Regions from separate parts of the Paenibacillus sp. FSL H7-0690 genome, predicted to be linked through region 4. Evidence: riboswitches for the same ligand, from Rfam matches in the RefSeq annotation. Region 4 holds a riboswitch; each other region holds the start of a gene.
The links. Region 4 has a riboswitch for thiamine pyrophosphate ahead of MHI32_RS02465 (ABC transporter substrate-binding protein). Riboswitches for the same ligand answer to the same signal wherever they lie in the genome.
Positions count from the first base shown of each region.

Region 1: another riboswitch for thiamine pyrophosphate. It lies ahead of MHI32_RS12735 (ABC transporter ATP-binding protein); the one in region 4 lies ahead of MHI32_RS02465 (ABC transporter substrate-binding protein).
Region 2: another riboswitch for thiamine pyrophosphate. It lies ahead of thiC (phosphomethylpyrimidine synthase ThiC); the one in region 4 lies ahead of MHI32_RS02465 (ABC transporter substrate-binding protein).
Region 3: another riboswitch for thiamine pyrophosphate. It lies ahead of MHI32_RS09390 (thiamine phosphate synthase); the one in region 4 lies ahead of MHI32_RS02465 (ABC transporter substrate-binding protein).

Region 1 covers NZ_CP150281.1:2,910,504-2,914,641, reverse strand. Annotated here, with positions in the region: gene MHI32_RS12745 (amino acid ABC transporter permease) at 1-507, opposite strand, end outside; gene MHI32_RS12740 (amino acid ABC transporter substrate-binding protein) at 561-1,397, opposite strand; TPP riboswitch at 1,620-1,723, shown strand; gene MHI32_RS12735 (ABC transporter ATP-binding protein) at 1,922-2,617, shown strand; gene MHI32_RS12730 (ABC transporter permease) at 2,598-3,374, shown strand; gene MHI32_RS12725 (ABC transporter substrate-binding protein) at 3,371-4,138, shown strand, end outside.
Region 2 covers NZ_CP150281.1:6,186,311-6,190,448, forward strand. Annotated here, with positions in the region: gene MHI32_RS27130 (phosphotransferase) at 1-360, opposite strand, end outside; gene thiC (phosphomethylpyrimidine synthase ThiC) at 446-2,188, opposite strand; TPP riboswitch at 2,289-2,401, opposite strand; gene MHI32_RS27140 (beta-galactosidase) at 2,473-4,138, opposite strand, start outside.
Region 3 covers NZ_CP150281.1:2,171,030-2,175,167, reverse strand. Annotated here, with positions in the region: gene thiH (2-iminoacetate synthase ThiH) at 1-747, opposite strand, end outside; gene MHI32_RS09400 (thiazole synthase) at 781-1,548, opposite strand; gene thiS (sulfur carrier protein ThiS) at 1,604-1,807, opposite strand; gene MHI32_RS09390 (thiamine phosphate synthase) at 1,846-2,451, opposite strand; TPP riboswitch at 2,564-2,665, opposite strand; gene MHI32_RS09385 (SDR family oxidoreductase) at 2,753-3,625, opposite strand; gene MHI32_RS09380 (GDSL-type esterase/lipase family protein) at 3,863-4,138, opposite strand, start outside.
Region 4 covers NZ_CP150281.1:528,489-532,626, reverse strand. Annotated here, with positions in the region: gene MHI32_RS02470 (hypothetical protein) at 15-1,466, shown strand; TPP riboswitch at 1,625-1,735, shown strand; gene MHI32_RS02465 (ABC transporter substrate-binding protein) at 1,897-2,946, shown strand; gene MHI32_RS02460 (MTH1187 family thiamine-binding protein) at 3,025-3,318, shown strand; gene MHI32_RS02455 (ABC transporter permease) at 3,315-4,076, shown strand; gene MHI32_RS02450 (ABC transporter ATP-binding protein) at 4,111-4,138, shown strand, end outside.

The DNA.
Region 1 (4,138 bases), 2.4 Mb from region 4:
GGTGATGATCGCTGCAAGCGATGTATCTTTGACCAAGCTAATAAAAGAATTGGATAACGGCGGTACAGAAACGCGTGCAGCTTGTGGCAGAATTACGCGGCGCAGAGCCTGCCCACGAGTCATCCCGACTGAGAAGGCAGCTTCCCACTGGCCTTTATGTATCGACAGGATAGCAGCGCGTACGATTTCCGATGAATAAGCCCCTACGCTAAGGGTAAATCCAATGGTGGCGGCAATGAAAGGGTCGAGTACAATACCAACAGCCGGCAAACCATAAAATATAATAAATAGCTGCACTAACAACGGGGTTCCCCGAATGACCCATACATAAAAACGGGCGATTAGCTTCGGAATTACCCACGGTGAAAGACGTGCCAACGCGGTTAGGATCGCCAAAATCAATCCAAGCACAAAGGAAAGTAGCGCCAACGGAATGGTAAAAGCCACCCCGGCTTTAAGCAGGGGTAGCAGTGTATCTAAGAAAATTTGTATTTTGCGGTCATCCATTATTCAGACATCCTTTTTAGCTTCTAGGCTTAATTAGCCTTGCTAGCCTTGTATTATTTTGAAACGTCAGCTCCAAAGTATTTCTCGGAAATTTTCAAGTACGTTCCATCACTTTTCATCTCTTTAATCGCATCACTGACCGCATTCACCAGCTCATCATTGCCTTTCAGGAATACCGCGGCACTTTGTGAGCCTTCAGGAATCTCATCAACCACTTTAATTTTTGCATCTGGTTTTTGTTTTTTCAGATCCAGATAAGACAAGCCATCATTCACAGTTGCATCAATACGTCCCGAAGTCAGCAGGTCCATCGCTTGATTGAAACCGTCCGTAGCTACGATTTCAGCACCGTTCTCACGAGCGATGTCGGATAAGTTACTGGTCAGGGATTGTCCGGCTTTTTTACCCTTTAGATCAGCAAAGGTCTTAATATCCTCATTGTTTTCGCTCACGATCAATACTGCCTTGGATACAATATAGGGTTCAGAGAAATCATATTTCACTTTGCGATCTTCGTTAATGGAAACTTCATTAAAAATGACATCAAACCGTTTCGCATCCATCCCAGCAAAAATACCATCCCACTGAGTTTCAAAAAATTCAGCTTCAACACCTAAACGTTTGGCTACTTCTTCGGCAATTTCCACGTCAAAACCCGTCAATTTCCCCGCAGTGTCATGATAAGTAAAAGGTGCATAAGTCCCTTCTGTACCTATCCGCAATTTGCCGCTGGCCTTCACAGCCTCCAAACTGTTTTGCGCTGAAGATGCTGCTCCACCATTCGTTCCAGCTGTTGGTTCAGCAGCCGTATTGGTATTCGAATTATTGCCGCAAGCCGCTACAAGAACCACGGTTAACGCCAATATAATAGTTAAACTCCATTTTTTCATTATTAAATCCCCTCTCTCTATCCGGTTTTTTTCCGGTAAATTGAATAGTACACTGCCATCACATGATCGTCAATACTTTTTTCCGATTATATACATCGGAATTGTAATATTAACTAGATTTCTACTTATATCTTACCCAATCTTGGATTAATCCTTCACTTCTTTCTCTCTTTACTTCTCAGAAAGATATGGTATATTTATAAACAAATTAATATGGACCTGTTATTTCACTAGGGGAGTCGGCCGACTGAGACGGAGCTTCAAGCTCCGGACCCTTGGAACCTGATCTGGATCATACCAGCGGAGGGAAGTGGAGCAGAATTTTCATCAAGCATGTTAAGTGTTATTATGCAGAATGAACTTTTTGACCCATTCATTTCCTCTGGAAATGGATGGGTCTTTATTTGTTTAGACGCTCCACAAAAATATTAGGAGGTTAGATCATCACGACCATTTTATCTATTCAAGGCCTAACCTACTCTTTTCCGGAAACTGAACAACCCCCTGTATTCGCAAATCTATCCATGGATATCAGGCAAGGGGAATTCGTCTCCGTAGTAGGTGCTAGCGGATGCGGGAAAAGCACATTTTTCAAAACGGTTGCCGGTTTACTCGAACCTACTCATGGAAAAATAAAACTCCCTACGCTCCCCTCAACCGCTAGTCGTTTAGGTCAGATCGCTTATATGCCTCAGCAGGATTTATTGCTGCCTTGGAGAACAGTGCTCGACAACTGCCTTTTGCCCTGGGAGATCAAGCCCAGATTTAGTAAACAGAAAACGATCACTCAGATTCGGGAAATGTTGGCCCGCTTCGGCTTAACAGATGTAGAGAAGGCTTATCCCCATGAACTTTCGGGAGGTATGAAACAGCGAGTAGCATTTCTGCGCACCTTAGTGGCTGGAGGCGGAAGTGGTCTTATGCTGCTGGATGAGCCCTTTGGCGCTCTCGATGCCATGACCAAACGTGAGATACACCGTTGGCTGTTGAAGTTATGGGGTGAACTGAATCAGACGATTATGCTCATCACTCATGATCTGGAAGAAGCCCTATTGCTCAGTGACCGGATTTATTTATTATCTGGCGGTGCGCACAGCGAATTACAGGAGATCATTGTCGATCTACCAAAACCAAGACATTATAAGATGAACTATGAACCCCGGTTTATAGCACTACGGGCAGAGTTGGAGCGAAGATTGCATGCAACCTATACCTTTTAAAAAACATCTAGACAACTATGGTCCCTTCCTTCTTCTGGTACTGCTCATTCTTGTAATCTGGGAGTCAGCTGTTCGCCTTCACTTGATTCCAGCCTTTATTCTCCCTGCACCTTCATCTATTGGCATCGCATTGATCGAGCACAGGCAATTATTATTTGGACAGCATTTATTGGCGACGTTACAGGAGATACTGGTGGGTTTTGTCCTTTCTGTGATTTTTGGTGTATTGCTGGGCATTGGAATGTTCCTGTTTCGCCCCGTAGAAAAGGCCATCTATCCCTTCCTTATCATTAGCCAGACGGTCCCATTAATTGCGCTATCCCCCATTTTTATTATGTGGTTCGGATATACGCTGTGGAGCAAAGTGGCTGTGGTGTTTTTGACGGCTTTTTTTCCAGTCGTAGTGAGTACATATGATGGACTTCGTACAAGTGGCCAGACTTACAAGGACTTATTATTAACATTTGGTGCAAACCGCTGGCAGCTGCTTGTCAAAACCCAAATTCCACTGGCATTGCCTGCTTTTTTCTCTGGCTTAAAGCTGTCCATTGTATACTGCGTCATCGGAGCTACTATCGGGGAATGGCTCGGCGGCAGTAAAGGACTCGGTTACTTCAGCCGCAGAATGGCCGGAAATATGCAGAGCGATGAAATGTTTGCGGCTGTATTTCTGCTGTCCGCGCTTGGTGTTGTACTTTTTCTGGCGATAGCTTTACTCGAACAATTATTTTTAAAGAAAAGAGGATCTAACCAATGAATCAATTAAAATCCCCACAACGAGGACTTATTTCTGTATTTCTAGTATGCACACTTTTGCTCTTAAGCAGCTGCGGGAAGGCAGACAAGCTAAATAGCAACTCCCAAACCGGTTCCTCCAACACCGAAAATAAGCAGTCACACAAACTGACGATTATGCTTGATTGGTATCCCAATGTCGTTCATTCCTTTCTATACGCTGCGCAACAGCAAGGTTTTTTCCAAGAGGAAGGTTTGGATGTCGAGATCAAAATGCCTGCGGACAGCAATGACGCCCTAAAGCTTGTAGCAGCAAATCAAATTGATCTAGCGCTCAGCTATCAGCCTCAGGTACTTATGGCACGCGGCGAGAAAATTCCTGTACGTTCGATTGCAGCTATCGTGCGGCATCCACTGAATCATCTGATGGTTCCTCAGGCAGGCAGTATTCATAGTCCCAAAGAGCTCGCAGGAAAACAAATCGGCTATTCCTCCATTCCGCTCTATGAAGCAATGATTCGGACAATGATCCAGAGTGATGGAGGCGATCCTTCATCCGCCAAGCTGATTGACGTAGGTTTTGACCTTATCCCTGCGATCTCTACAGGACAAGTGGACGCAATAATGGGCGGGTTCATCAACCATGAACAACTGATCCTTGAAAAAGAGGGACATCCAGTCACCTCGCTTAATCCAACGGATTACGGAGTACCTGACTATTATGAGCTTGTGCTGGTGGCCAGCGAACAAGGATTGCAAAATTCTGAAGCCTACTTCAAAAAATTT
Region 2 (4,138 bases), 1.3 Mb from region 4:
TTTGCCCGGCTCTATGACACGCCCTTCACAATATTCCATAACCATAAACGTCTCTCCCATATCTGATTCCAGTAAAACTTTATGGTTATAAGCCAACAATTCGGGACATGGGAGTCCCTGTAGATACAATCTTTTCTGTTGAGAAAAGGCGAAGCTCAGCTCTTCTGGGTTATACAATTTATATCTTTTTTTGTTGTATTGTTTAAGTAGAAATGGTCCTGAATCCGTTATGATTTTCCATTTAAGATTTAACCAGCCACGTTTTATTGGGGTAGCATGAAGGACTTTCAATCCAAAAAAATGATAGAAACTATTACTTAAATCCTCTAAAATGGCTTCCTCTGAACGAATCGCTTCCAATTCATCAACTCCTATCTATTCAAAGTATAAAAGAAGAAGCCGCCAATGACGACTTCTTTTAGATATTTCTTTTTAGCAGAAAAAGTTATCTATAAATAAGGCTCCCGCCTTGGAGAAACTCTTGCGCCTTCTCTTGCATTCCTGATTCAATTCTCGTCGTATTCCGGATATTATGAGAGATCTTCATACTGCAAAATTTCGGCCCGCACATGGAACAGAAATGAGCTGTTTTAGCGCCTTCCGCAGGCAATGTCTCATCATGATATTCGAGCGCTCGCTCAGGATCTAACGATAAATGAAATTGATCACGCCAACGAAATTCAAAACGGGCTTTCGAAAGAGCATTATCCCGGTCTTGTGCTCCTTTATGCCCTTTCGCCAAATCTGCGGCATGAGCCGCTATTTTATAAGTAATGACCCCTATACGTACATCTTCCTTATTAGGCAGGCCAAGATGTTCCTTCGGAGTTACGTAACATAACATAGCTGTACCGAACCAACCAATCATCGCTGCACCTATAGCAGAGGTAATATGATCATAACCAGGCGCAATATCTGTAGTCAGTGGACCTAATGTATAAAAAGGGGCTTCGTTACAAGTTTCAAGTTGCTTATCCATATTCTCTTTAATCAAGTGCATCGGCACATGTCCTGGACCCTCTACCATCACCTGTACATCATGACTCCAAGCTATAGCTGTTAATTCACCTAACGTCTCTAACTCGGCAAATTGTGCTTCATCATTCGCATCAGCAATCGAACCCGGACGTAATCCATCGCCTAGGGAAAAAGAAACATCGTACAGCTTCATGATTTCACATATCTCTTCAAAATGTGTATATAAAAAGTTCTCTTGATGATGCGCAAGACACCATGCCGCCATGATGGAGCCACCTCTTGAAACAATGCCTGTCATACGTTGTGCAGTCAACGGGATATAACGAAGCAGAACCCCCGCATGAATGGTAAAATAATCAACCCCTTGCTCCGCTTGCTCAATGAGCGTATCACGGTATACTTCCCACGTTAAATCTTCCGCTTTCCCATTCACTTTTTCCAACGCTTGATAGATAGGCACCGTTCCAATAGGAACAGGAGAATTACGGATGATCCACTCGCGTGTCGTATGAATGTTTTTACCTGTTGAGAGATCCATTATATTATCTGCACCCCAGCGGGTGGCCCATCTCATCTTCTCTACCTCTTCCTCTATGGATGAGGATACTGCGGAATTTCCTATATTGGCATTGATCTTCACTAAAAAATTGCGTCCAATAATCATTGGTTCACTCTCTGGATGATTGATATTCGCTGGAATGATGGCGCGGCCGCGGGCTACTTCATCTCTTACAAATTCCGGTGCCACATTCTCACGAATCGCAACGTATTCCATTTCCGAAGTAATAATCCCTTTGCGTGCATAATGCATTTGAGAGACATTACGCCCCTTTTTCGCTCGCAAAGGTTTTCTATGGAGCGCTGGAAACACTTCCGCCACAGCTTTTCCCGTTGCATTCCCGTTATCTTCAGGCTTCATGGTTCTTCCTTCGTACGCTTCCGCATCCCCTCGTTCCTCAATCCAGCTTAGACGATTGGGCTCTAACCCCTGACGAATATCAGTATGAATATTAGCATCCGTGTAAGCCCCGCTTGTGTCATAGACATGAATTGGGGCATTCTCCTCTTCGCCGTCTATGCCCGCAGTTGGACTAAGTGAGATCTCCCGCATAGGCACCTGAATATCAGGCCGTGAACCCTTTACATACACTTTTTGACTTGCTGGAAAAGCTGATAGATTGATTGGATCGTTGTTCAATTCGCTTGTCATCTCAATTCCTCCTATAAGGTGATTTGATCAAGCGGAGACGGTCTACTCCCCCACAAATAGAAAAGGCCACATCTGTATAAGATGCGGCCTTAGAGTAGACAAATAGAAATAGAACTCCATTTCCTCCGCTGGCATTATCCAGATCAGGTTTGACGGTCGATAGTTATAACTATCCTCTCAGCCTGGTCCCACCAAGCTCCCGTGACTATATAATTGCTACTTCAAAGTATAACCGAAAAGAGAAAATTATCCAAATCTACTCAAATGTGAGATCAATGTATACGTTAGTTTAACACCAATACCCCAAATCCTTCCAGAAGCACCTCGCCCGACAATGTTGTGCCGCTCAGTAAATCTGTTTTGGTCTCATGAAGATGGATCGTGACAGGAGTCTCACTATAATTAAGCAAAAAAGCATAACTGGAAGAAGCTCCGGTACGGACTTGCAGTTCTACCTCTTCTGGGAGCTCCAGCCAATCTGCTGGTGATTGTAGATCAATTAAATTTATGATCTCAGCCGCTGCCTGTTCATTAAATACGGCTCCGTAATACCAAACCTCACCCTTGCCGCGACGATTTCTAGTTACCGCCGGTTTTCCCGCATAATAATCAGAGGCGTAGACCGCCATCACTTCAACCGAAGCTTCCTCTATTTTGAGAATATCATTAAAGTCATCTGCTCCTGTAACGACTTCGGTCACGCCCGACCAGCTAATTGTTGTTGGCTGACGACTGCCCTTAACCATTGTGAATTCTTCAACTGTGATCCCGCATAGATCCTTAGCAGCACCTGGGAAAGGACGCATATAACATTGTCCGCGCTCATCCTTATAGCCGGTTCTACAGCCGAAGATCAGTTTGCCGCCTTGCTGAACATATTCATCCAGCAGTGCTGCTGTCTCATCTGTCATAATCGCTGGGTGAGGATAGATAAGCACGTCGTACCTTGCAAGCTCCTCCAGCGTTGTTTTTTTGCGTAAATAGAGTACGTCATTCGGGATATGCTTCCGCTGAAGCGCCTTGTACCACTCCTTATTGCTCTTCCACATAAACGGGCCATGCCAAACATCGTATTCTCCATCCCACTCATTGTCATAATCACGAACAATAGCAATGTTAGCCTGATTACGAGTACCGACAAACGCATGACCTGCTGCTGCCAGCTCCTGACCGATCTGCCCCGCTTCCCGCACTCTCCGGTTAGGCTGATTATGATAGTCATTGATTCCATGCCAATAAATTTCATTGCCCATCGTAGCTGTCCGCCAGCGGAAATATAACACCATATCTGCTCCATGAGCGATCGACTGATAGGTCCATAACCGCATCTGCCCGGGCTTTGGAGAAGGCATATCCATCCGGTTCACCCAGCCACCCGGGCCCGACTGCTGCTCCATAATGCAGAAATTCGGGGATATCGAACGAACAACAGATAACGACAGTCCCCAGCCTCTATCATTCAGCGGATTCCGCTCATTCGGGTCATAAAAAATAGTAGAGAACTGAGGATAGGAATCATAGCTGAAGAAATCCAACAGTTCATCCGTCATTTCATGGCTATCGAGATGCCCGAACAGACCGTTCGTGGTTACCCACTGCTTAGGGGCAAGTTTACGGATGATATCCGCTTGGTTTTTGGCAAAAGAATTTGTATTGTCCGAAATAAACCGTTTTTCATCCAATGCCTGATGAGGATTGGGTTGCTTCGGTACTGGAGTCGGACGTGGAAGATAGACCTGAGACCAGTCACTATAGCTTTGATTCCAAAAAACAGCTCCCCAAGCCTCGTTCAAATGCTCAAGTGTAACATATTTCTGCTGTAGCCATTCCCGGAAAGCCTTATGGTCACTCTCCGAATAAAATTCACTGATCTCACAGTTGAGCTCATTATCAATTTGCCAGCCAACTACACCCGGATGATTGCCGTAATGTTCAGCCATTTGTTCTGCA
Region 3 (4,138 bases), 1.6 Mb from region 4:
TGGATACCGATCCTGCAAATAGCGGGCATGCATGGCACTTTGGAATGCCTCTTGCCGCCAATCATACATCCCGAGCAACGTACCAATATTCACAGAACGAAAACCTGCCTGACAGCCGCGTTCAGGTGCATCCAGGCGATTCCGGTAGTTTCTTTTAGGCCCTTTAACATGCAGCTTTCTGTAAGTCTCCTGGTGGTACACCTCTTGGTATAGTGTTAATCCATCCACCCCTGCTTGAAGAAGCTCTTTATATTCTGCAGTTGATAGAGGATTTATCTCAATACTGACAGAGGAAAAAAATTCCCTGAGTACATCTACGCAATCCTTAATATATGAGACAGGATTCTCCCGGCGCGATTCACCAGTCAAAATGAGGATATGCCGCAGACCTGTAGCTGCAATCTTCTCAGCCTCCCTGCGGACCTCCTCCAAGGACAGCTTTTTGCGCGGAAAATCATAAATGGAGCTGAAGCTGCAGTAGGTACAATGATTCACACAAAAATCCGCAAGATACATCGGTGTGAACAGCTGCATCGAATAACCAAAATGTGCACGGGTCAGTCGCTGTGCAGCCAACGCCATCTCCTCTAGCAGCGGCGTTGCTGCCGGAGAGAGCAATGCCAGCAAATCATTTTCGTTCAGCTTGTCTTTTCCAAGCGCCCGCTTAACGTCATCCTCCCGGAACTCCTTCCACAGCTGCTCATAAGGATACTGCTCCAAGCGGGCCAGTGTGTCAAAAAAGCTCATGCTAATCTTCCCTCCTTTCGTGACCTATCAAATTCAGTTCAAAAATCCAGTCAACGGTGACGAAGCAAAAGCAACTTCTTCTACAGGACCGAGTCCTGCCAAATAAGCTTTGCGGCCAGCGGATATCGCCTCGCGGAACGCTTCCGCCATGACGAGCGGATTACGTGCCGTTGCAATAGCCGTATTAAGCAGAACAGCAGCGGCCCCCATCTCCATTGCTTCCGCCGCTTCCGAGGGCTTGCCAATCCCGGCGTCTACAATAATCGGCAAATTCACTTCTTCAATAAGAATACGCACAAGCTCCTTAGTGCGCAGGCCGCGATTCGTCCCGATCGGCGCACCAAGCGGCATCACAGCAGCAGCACCGGCATCTCTCAGACGTAAAGCAGCCGAAAGGTCCGGACTCATATATGGCAATACTACAAAACCCTCCGCTGCTAAAATCTCTGTAGCTCGTATGGTCTCCAGATTATCTGGAAGCAGGTATTTCTGATCATTGATCACTTCGATCTTGACCCAGTTCCCCAGTCCCGCAGCTCTTGCTAATCTTGCAATACGGACTGCCTCTTCCGCTGTACGCGCTCCTGAGGTATTAGGCAGAAGAGTCATGTGGCCGGGAATGTGGTTCATGATATTTTCTGCTCCACCTTGCGGGTCCACTCGGCGAAGCGCTACAGTAATCACCTGAGAACCAGAGCTTGCGATCACTTCGGGGATCAACGTATTCCGGCTATATTTTCCGGTTCCGATAAATAATCTACTGGTTAATTCGATGCCGCCAATATGTAACGGGTCATGCATGAAATTACCTCCCTTTGGTTCGTATAAATTTCTCAAAATTCTATACCGCTCCATCTCAACCCCCACCAACAAAGTGCACCAGTTCCAAACGATCATCCTCGCTCAGAGCAGTACTTTCATAATTCTCCTTACTGACAATTTCTCCATTCAGCTCAATGATCATCAGACAACCCGACCACTCAGGAAGACTGATCAAATCAGCTATAGTTTGAATACCACCAGAACACTCTGCGGATTTCCCGTTAATCAACAGCTTCATTCTGAATCACCCCCTTCGCCCATGCTGTTACCTCCAGGCTATGAATGAACCGCCTTATGAATAGCTTTGGCGGCCTCATAAGGATCATCCGCTCCGCAAATACCGGACATCACAGCAACTCCTGCCGCACCTTTCCTGATGATCTGCGCCGCATTAGCGGGGCTAATTCCGCCAATCGCAATTACAGGAATAGAGCTGGTCTTCACCGTTTCTGCAAGCAGCTCTAACCCACGTGCGGGCAGCCCTAACTTGCTATCCGAGGGAAATACATGACCAAACAAGCAATAATCAGCTCCCTGCTCTGAGGCATTTGCCGCTTCTTCCGGAGAATGAACCGATCTCCCCAGCCGAAGCTGAGGTGCAATTCGCCGGGCTGTAACCGGACTCAGACTGTGCCAAGCCAACTGAACCCCCGCGGCACCAGCTGCCAAGGCTACATCGATCCGGTCGCTGATTATCAGTTTGGTAGCGGGCATACCGGCAGCCAACAGCTCCTGTGCCGCAGCGAGCAGTTCGCATGCAGGACATTGCTTATCTCTCAGGTGAATATAATCGACCCATGTCTGCACCGTGACAGCTAGTTCAACAAAATGTCTCAGCTGTAGCTTGCCGTCTGATATTAGATGGATCTCAGCTTGCAACATCACGATCTCCTCTCTCACTTCCCTGTAGGTCAGTAAAAAACAAAAAAACTGCCCCCGTAAGGAAGGCAGTCAGAATCTGTATATAGACGGCACTACAAATAGCCCGATAACAGAAATTCGTTCTCCACTTCCCTACGCTGGTCTTAACCAGATCAGGTTCAAAGGGTCCGGAAATCCATTCCGTCTCAGCCAATCGGCACCCCTAGTGACATAAATATACAATTTTAAAATGCTAACGTGGTTTATAGTAACATATTTTTTTATTGAAATACACCCATTTATTCACATTAGCTGTTCTGATCTAACCGTTTACTACCTCGCCACCATTTACATGAATAACCTGTCCAGTCACATAACTGGAATCGTCAGAGGCCAGATATACATAGGCTGGTGCCAGCTCTTCTGGTTGTCCAGGCCGTTTCATAGGCTGTGTACCTCCAAACTCGCTAACCTGTTTTGCATCAAAGGTAGAGGGAATCAGCGGTGTCCAGATTGGACCTGGAGCAACACCGTTTACCCGTATGCCCTTCTCTGCCAGATTCGTGGACAAGGATCGTGTGAAGCTAAGAATAGCTCCTTTAGTTGATGAATAGTCCAGCAGCTGCGGGCTTCCGCGATAAGCGGTAATTGAAGTTGTATTTATAATGGTAGATCCTGCTTTTAAATGAGGCATAGCTGCTTTTGTTAAATAGAACATCGCAAATATATTCGTACGGAAAGTACGCTCAAGCTGCTCGGAAGTAATATCCTCGATCTTAGCTTGCGGATGTTGCTCTGCCGCGTTATTGATGAGAATATCAAGCTTTCCTAAGCCCTCCACCGTCTGTTTAATAAGATCTTTACAGAATTTCTCGTCACCGATATCACCTGGAATTAGGATACATTTGCGGCCTTCCTGCTCGACCTGACGTTTAGTTTCCTCTGCATCTGAGTGTTCATTAAGATATGAAATGACCACATCAGCGCCTTCTTTAGCAAAAAGCACAGCAACTGCACGCCCAATTCCGCTGTCTCCACCGGTAATTAACGCCGCCTTGTCTTGCAGTTTACCTGCTGCTTTATAATTTGCCGGCTCGTATTTGGGCAGCGGCGTCATTTCACTCTCAATCCCTGGCTGATGATACTGCTCCTGTGGGGGTAAGGTTTTTGTAGCTTGTTTATTGTTGCCTGACATCTTCCCTATCTCCTCTCGTTAAGCAAATTGATAGTTAACTGATCGTCTTAGGATGGCACAACTATGCACGTTTATACGCTGGGTTTGTCATTTTCTTAAATCGCTTTACGAATCTTACTTACCACAATGAAAGTAGATATAAACAACCGTGAGAGATATACTGCTGTAAGTGGAGAGGAATTCACTGCATACAAATAGACACAGCATCGCTGCTGTGCCTTGAATTGTTCACCCTGACTATTTTAGAGAAGAAACATGATTTTCTGCATTCACTTCATGTTCCAGCACCCACATAAAGTACAGAGCTTTGGCCGCTTTCTCCCGGGTCACTATAGCTTTAGGTTCTAGTTCTGTCCCATTGACCATTTCGCCTCTGGCAATCCCCACTTCAGATCTAATGAGTCCTAATTCATATGCACTTTTCACTTTTGAAATTAAATAAGGAGAAATGTCCGCTGTATCAACAAGCTGCGTCCAGGATACAAGAGGATAGTACATCGCACCTCTAGCTCC
Region 4 (4,138 bases):
AGGATGGACGATGAATGAATGAGTCTTCAACTGAGCCTTTGTTACATACTGCGCTCATGCAGTTTATATTTCCCTTTTCTATAAAAAAGGGCGATTCTAAGCAGCTTATCCAGCAATTACAGGACGACGGCTTCACACGTTTTTTTCTGGATAATAAAGAGCTTGAAGCTGCCTACTACGGAGATGGCTACTGTGTTTCCCATGAACGAATGGAGCGCACCTATTTACCGTTTGCTGCACATGTCCTTTTTCCACGCAGGAAGGATGCCGACTCGTTTCGCCGTTTTTCCAGAGTAAATAATCTCGACTGCATTCTGGAGATTCCGCAGCAATCTATATTTTTCAAAATTCTCTCGACGGATATATTCATATGTCCTTTTCAGCTTGGATTCGTGACGATACGTGTCCAACTGGAGGGGGATTCAATTCCCTTTAGTATTGCCCTAGAATTCGCGGATCGTTTCCGTGCGCTAGAGAATACCTTCATACAGGATGATTACACTTATATTCATTGCGGGGAACAGACCTATGAGATGGTAGAGGATTTTGTCTTCCGAAATTTGGTGGATGGACTGGAGCCATATCTGGATCAATCGGATATCAATGGGGCTTATTTCGAGACCCTTCCTTTTTTCGTAGATGAAAGAATGCAGGTGCAAGCTTTTTATGGCTTTCAGAATGAAGAAAGCTCTGATGAGATTAGTGTAAATCTGCGCTATCGTGCCTCACAGCTTGATGGAATTGATCTGAACGGAAAGCCCTATGCCAGTGCCAGCGATCCAGCATATATTGCGAACTATTGTCATGAACACTCCTATAATCGCTGGGGTCCAGACACGTATTATATGATGAATGAGCAGACCTTTTGCTGCATGACCCGCGCTGAACAGGAGATTGCTGTTAGTCTAGCCAACCAGATGTACGGGCAATATTATTACGGATTTTTACTCAATATTTTCCACAAAATCGTTCTGCTAAAGCTAGCCAATATGCACTCCCGACTTCGGATTAATCATGATTATGAGGAAATAGACAATCTAATCTACTCCATTAATAAGTTCTCGGCAAAGTTCTACTTCTTGGAGTTGATTTCCCAGTCGCAGGGCCGGGAGATATTTCTTCAGCTGCGTAAAGTATACGGAAACGACGCTTTGTTCGAGGAAGTGAAAGAAACTTTAAATGACCTGTTTCAGTATCAGGATAAGTTTCAATCCAAGCGACGGGATAATCTGCTGATGATTCTTACTGTATTTACGGTAGTAAGCGGGATTTACGGCATGAATCAGGTCATTGACGATCTGGATGGAAAGATTCAATGGAGTAAAATGATTGGTTATTCTCCCTTTGAATTTCTTGCCCTCTTCGTGATCATGAGCGGGATTCTGATCAGCGTTGTCCTCACGCTAGGGGCGCTGGTTAGTGAGCTTAAACGGCGTCACCGCAAAAAATATAAAGATCTAGACTAGCAAAAAAGAAACTACTGGATTGGAAAAATTCAGGAGTGCACTACTAGACATTCCGAGTACAGCCGTCTATAATACACCGTATGCGAGAAATATAAGATATAAAGTATGGGTACAAAACTTATACTTACTTATATTGCACATAGAAATACCCGTTAACTTCATAGAACCAGGGGTGCTGGAATTGGCCGGCTGAGATTGTATCCCACAAGATACTGACCCTTATACCTGATCTGGATAATGCCAGCGTAGGAATCGCCAATTGGTTCTGGTCCCTGTGACCTTAACTAACCTTGCGCCAAGCCAGCGTCCCGATCACTCGGGGCGCTTTTTTTGTAAGATCACTAAAAGATGTAGAAAAACGTACATACTACACTTTACGGTTCATGTTGTGAAGACGGGATTCTTGTAACCTTTAAGGAGAGAAGAAGACATGCACCTTAAAAAAGCACTTACGTTGTGCCTCACCTGTGTACTCATTCTTGCCATTGCCGGATGCGGCAGCAACAATGGGAATACAGCCGGAAACAAAGCAAATGCTACTGATCCAACTGCTGCGGCTGGGACGGATGCTCCAAAAGAGCTCACCAAAGTTAAAGTCGCACTCGACTGGACACCGAACACGAATCATACCGGTCTATACGTAGCTAAGGATCTTGGTTACTACGCTGAAGAAGGTCTGGACGTCGAGATCGTTCAGCCAGGCGCAGCGGGTTCTGATACTATGGTTACTTCTGGCGAAGCTGCATTTGGCATCAGCGCCCAAGAAGGATTAACACTAGCCCGTCTACAAGGCGTACCCCTTGTCTCGATAGCAGCTATTATTCAGCATAATACGTCGGGATTCGCCGCTCCAGTAGATCGCAATATTAAATCACCAAAGGATTTCGAAGGTAAAACCTACGGAGGCTGGGGCTCACCGGCCGAAGAAGCAGCCATGAAAGCCATCATGGATCCTGAAGGTGGCGATGTGAAAAAGGTGAAGCTGATCAGTATCGGTGAAGCTGATTATTTTACCGCCGTCAAACGTGACATTGATTTCGCCTGGATTTTCTACGCTTGGACTGGTGTTGAGGCTGAGTTGCGTGGCGAGCCATTGGATATGCTGTACTTAAAGGATTATGCGCCGCAGCTCGATTATTACACGCCTGTGCTGACGACGAGTGAGAAGCAAATTGCAGATCATCCTGATCTGGTGAAGGCCTTCATGAAAGCCACATCAAAAGGTTATCAATATGCCATAGATCATCCGGAAGAGGCTGCCGGTATGTTATCGAAGGCCGTTCCTGACCTGGACGCCGACCTTGTCCTAGCTAGCCAAAAATGGCTTAGCCCAAAATACAAGGACGATGCTGCCCGCTGGGGCGAGCAAAAAACCGAGGTCTGGCAAAATTACGGCGACTGGATGTATGATCTGAAGTTGCTGGATAAACCGCTGGATGCTGCTAGTGCATTCAGTAATGATTTTTTACCGGCGGAGTAAACAACAATTGTAATGAATTACTTCGTTATCAAAGTTGGCTTTTTGAACTTACCTTATAAAATGAGAGGATTGATTATTGTGGCTAACACCCTACTAAGCATTCAAGTAATTCCAAAAACTCCGAACAATGAGGATTCCATCCCATACGTAGATAAAGCGATTGAGGTCATTCAGAAATCCGGTGTTAAACATCAAGTGAATCCGCTGGAAACCACAATGGAAGGTGAGCTTAGCGAGCTGCTGGAGGTTGTGCGTCAGATGCAGGAGGCGTTGATCGAAGCAGGCAGTCCAAGCGTAATTTCGCAGATCAAAATCGCTCATAATCCTAACGGAATCAGCATGGATAAACTGACGGAGAAATATCGGCCGTGAGATCGACCTGGAAGCTAATATGGCCGCCCCTTGTGGCGGTCGTCTTCTTTTTAACCGTATGGCAGCTATCTGTATCTGTATTTCATATTGAATCCTGGATTCTGCCGAGTCCAGCTGATATTGCCCGTGAATCCACCAGTAACGCTTCTGGTCTTTGGGCTCATACGATGGCTACGCTGCGGCTCACTTTAATTGGTTTTCCCATTGGTACGGGGGTAGGCCTGATCGTTGCTTTGCTTTTGCATCTTTTGCCTTGGGCTAGACGGGCTTTTTATCCACTTATTATTCTGAGTCAAAATGTTCCCTCCATCGCGCTCGGACCCCTGCTCATTATCTGGTTCGGCTTTGGTCTTTTGCCCAAAATCGTGCTGATTACACTAGTATGTTTCTTCCCGGTAGCTGTCGCTGCGATGGGCGGTCTGGCCCAAAGTGATCAGGTCATGATGAATTATATGAAAATGGCTGGCGCAAGCAAGTGGCAAATCTTCACCAAGCTGGAGCTGCCCTCTTCTATCCCGGCACTATTTTCCGGCGTAAAAATATCTGCTACTTATGCGGTTATGGGCGCCGTGGTCGCTGAGTGGATTGGCGCGGATAAAGGTATTGGTTATTATATGCTCCTGCAGAAATCCGCATATCGTACGGATCGGATGTTTGTCGCTATTGTTATTATTGTACTTTTAAGTCTTGTACTCTTTGCTATTATTGCATTGCTGGAAAAATGGCTGGTTCGCTGGAAGCCGCGCCGTAACTCATAGAAAGGAAGATGCCTGTATGTCTCAAGCGACGCAAATGCAACACAGAACAACAGAAGTCATAA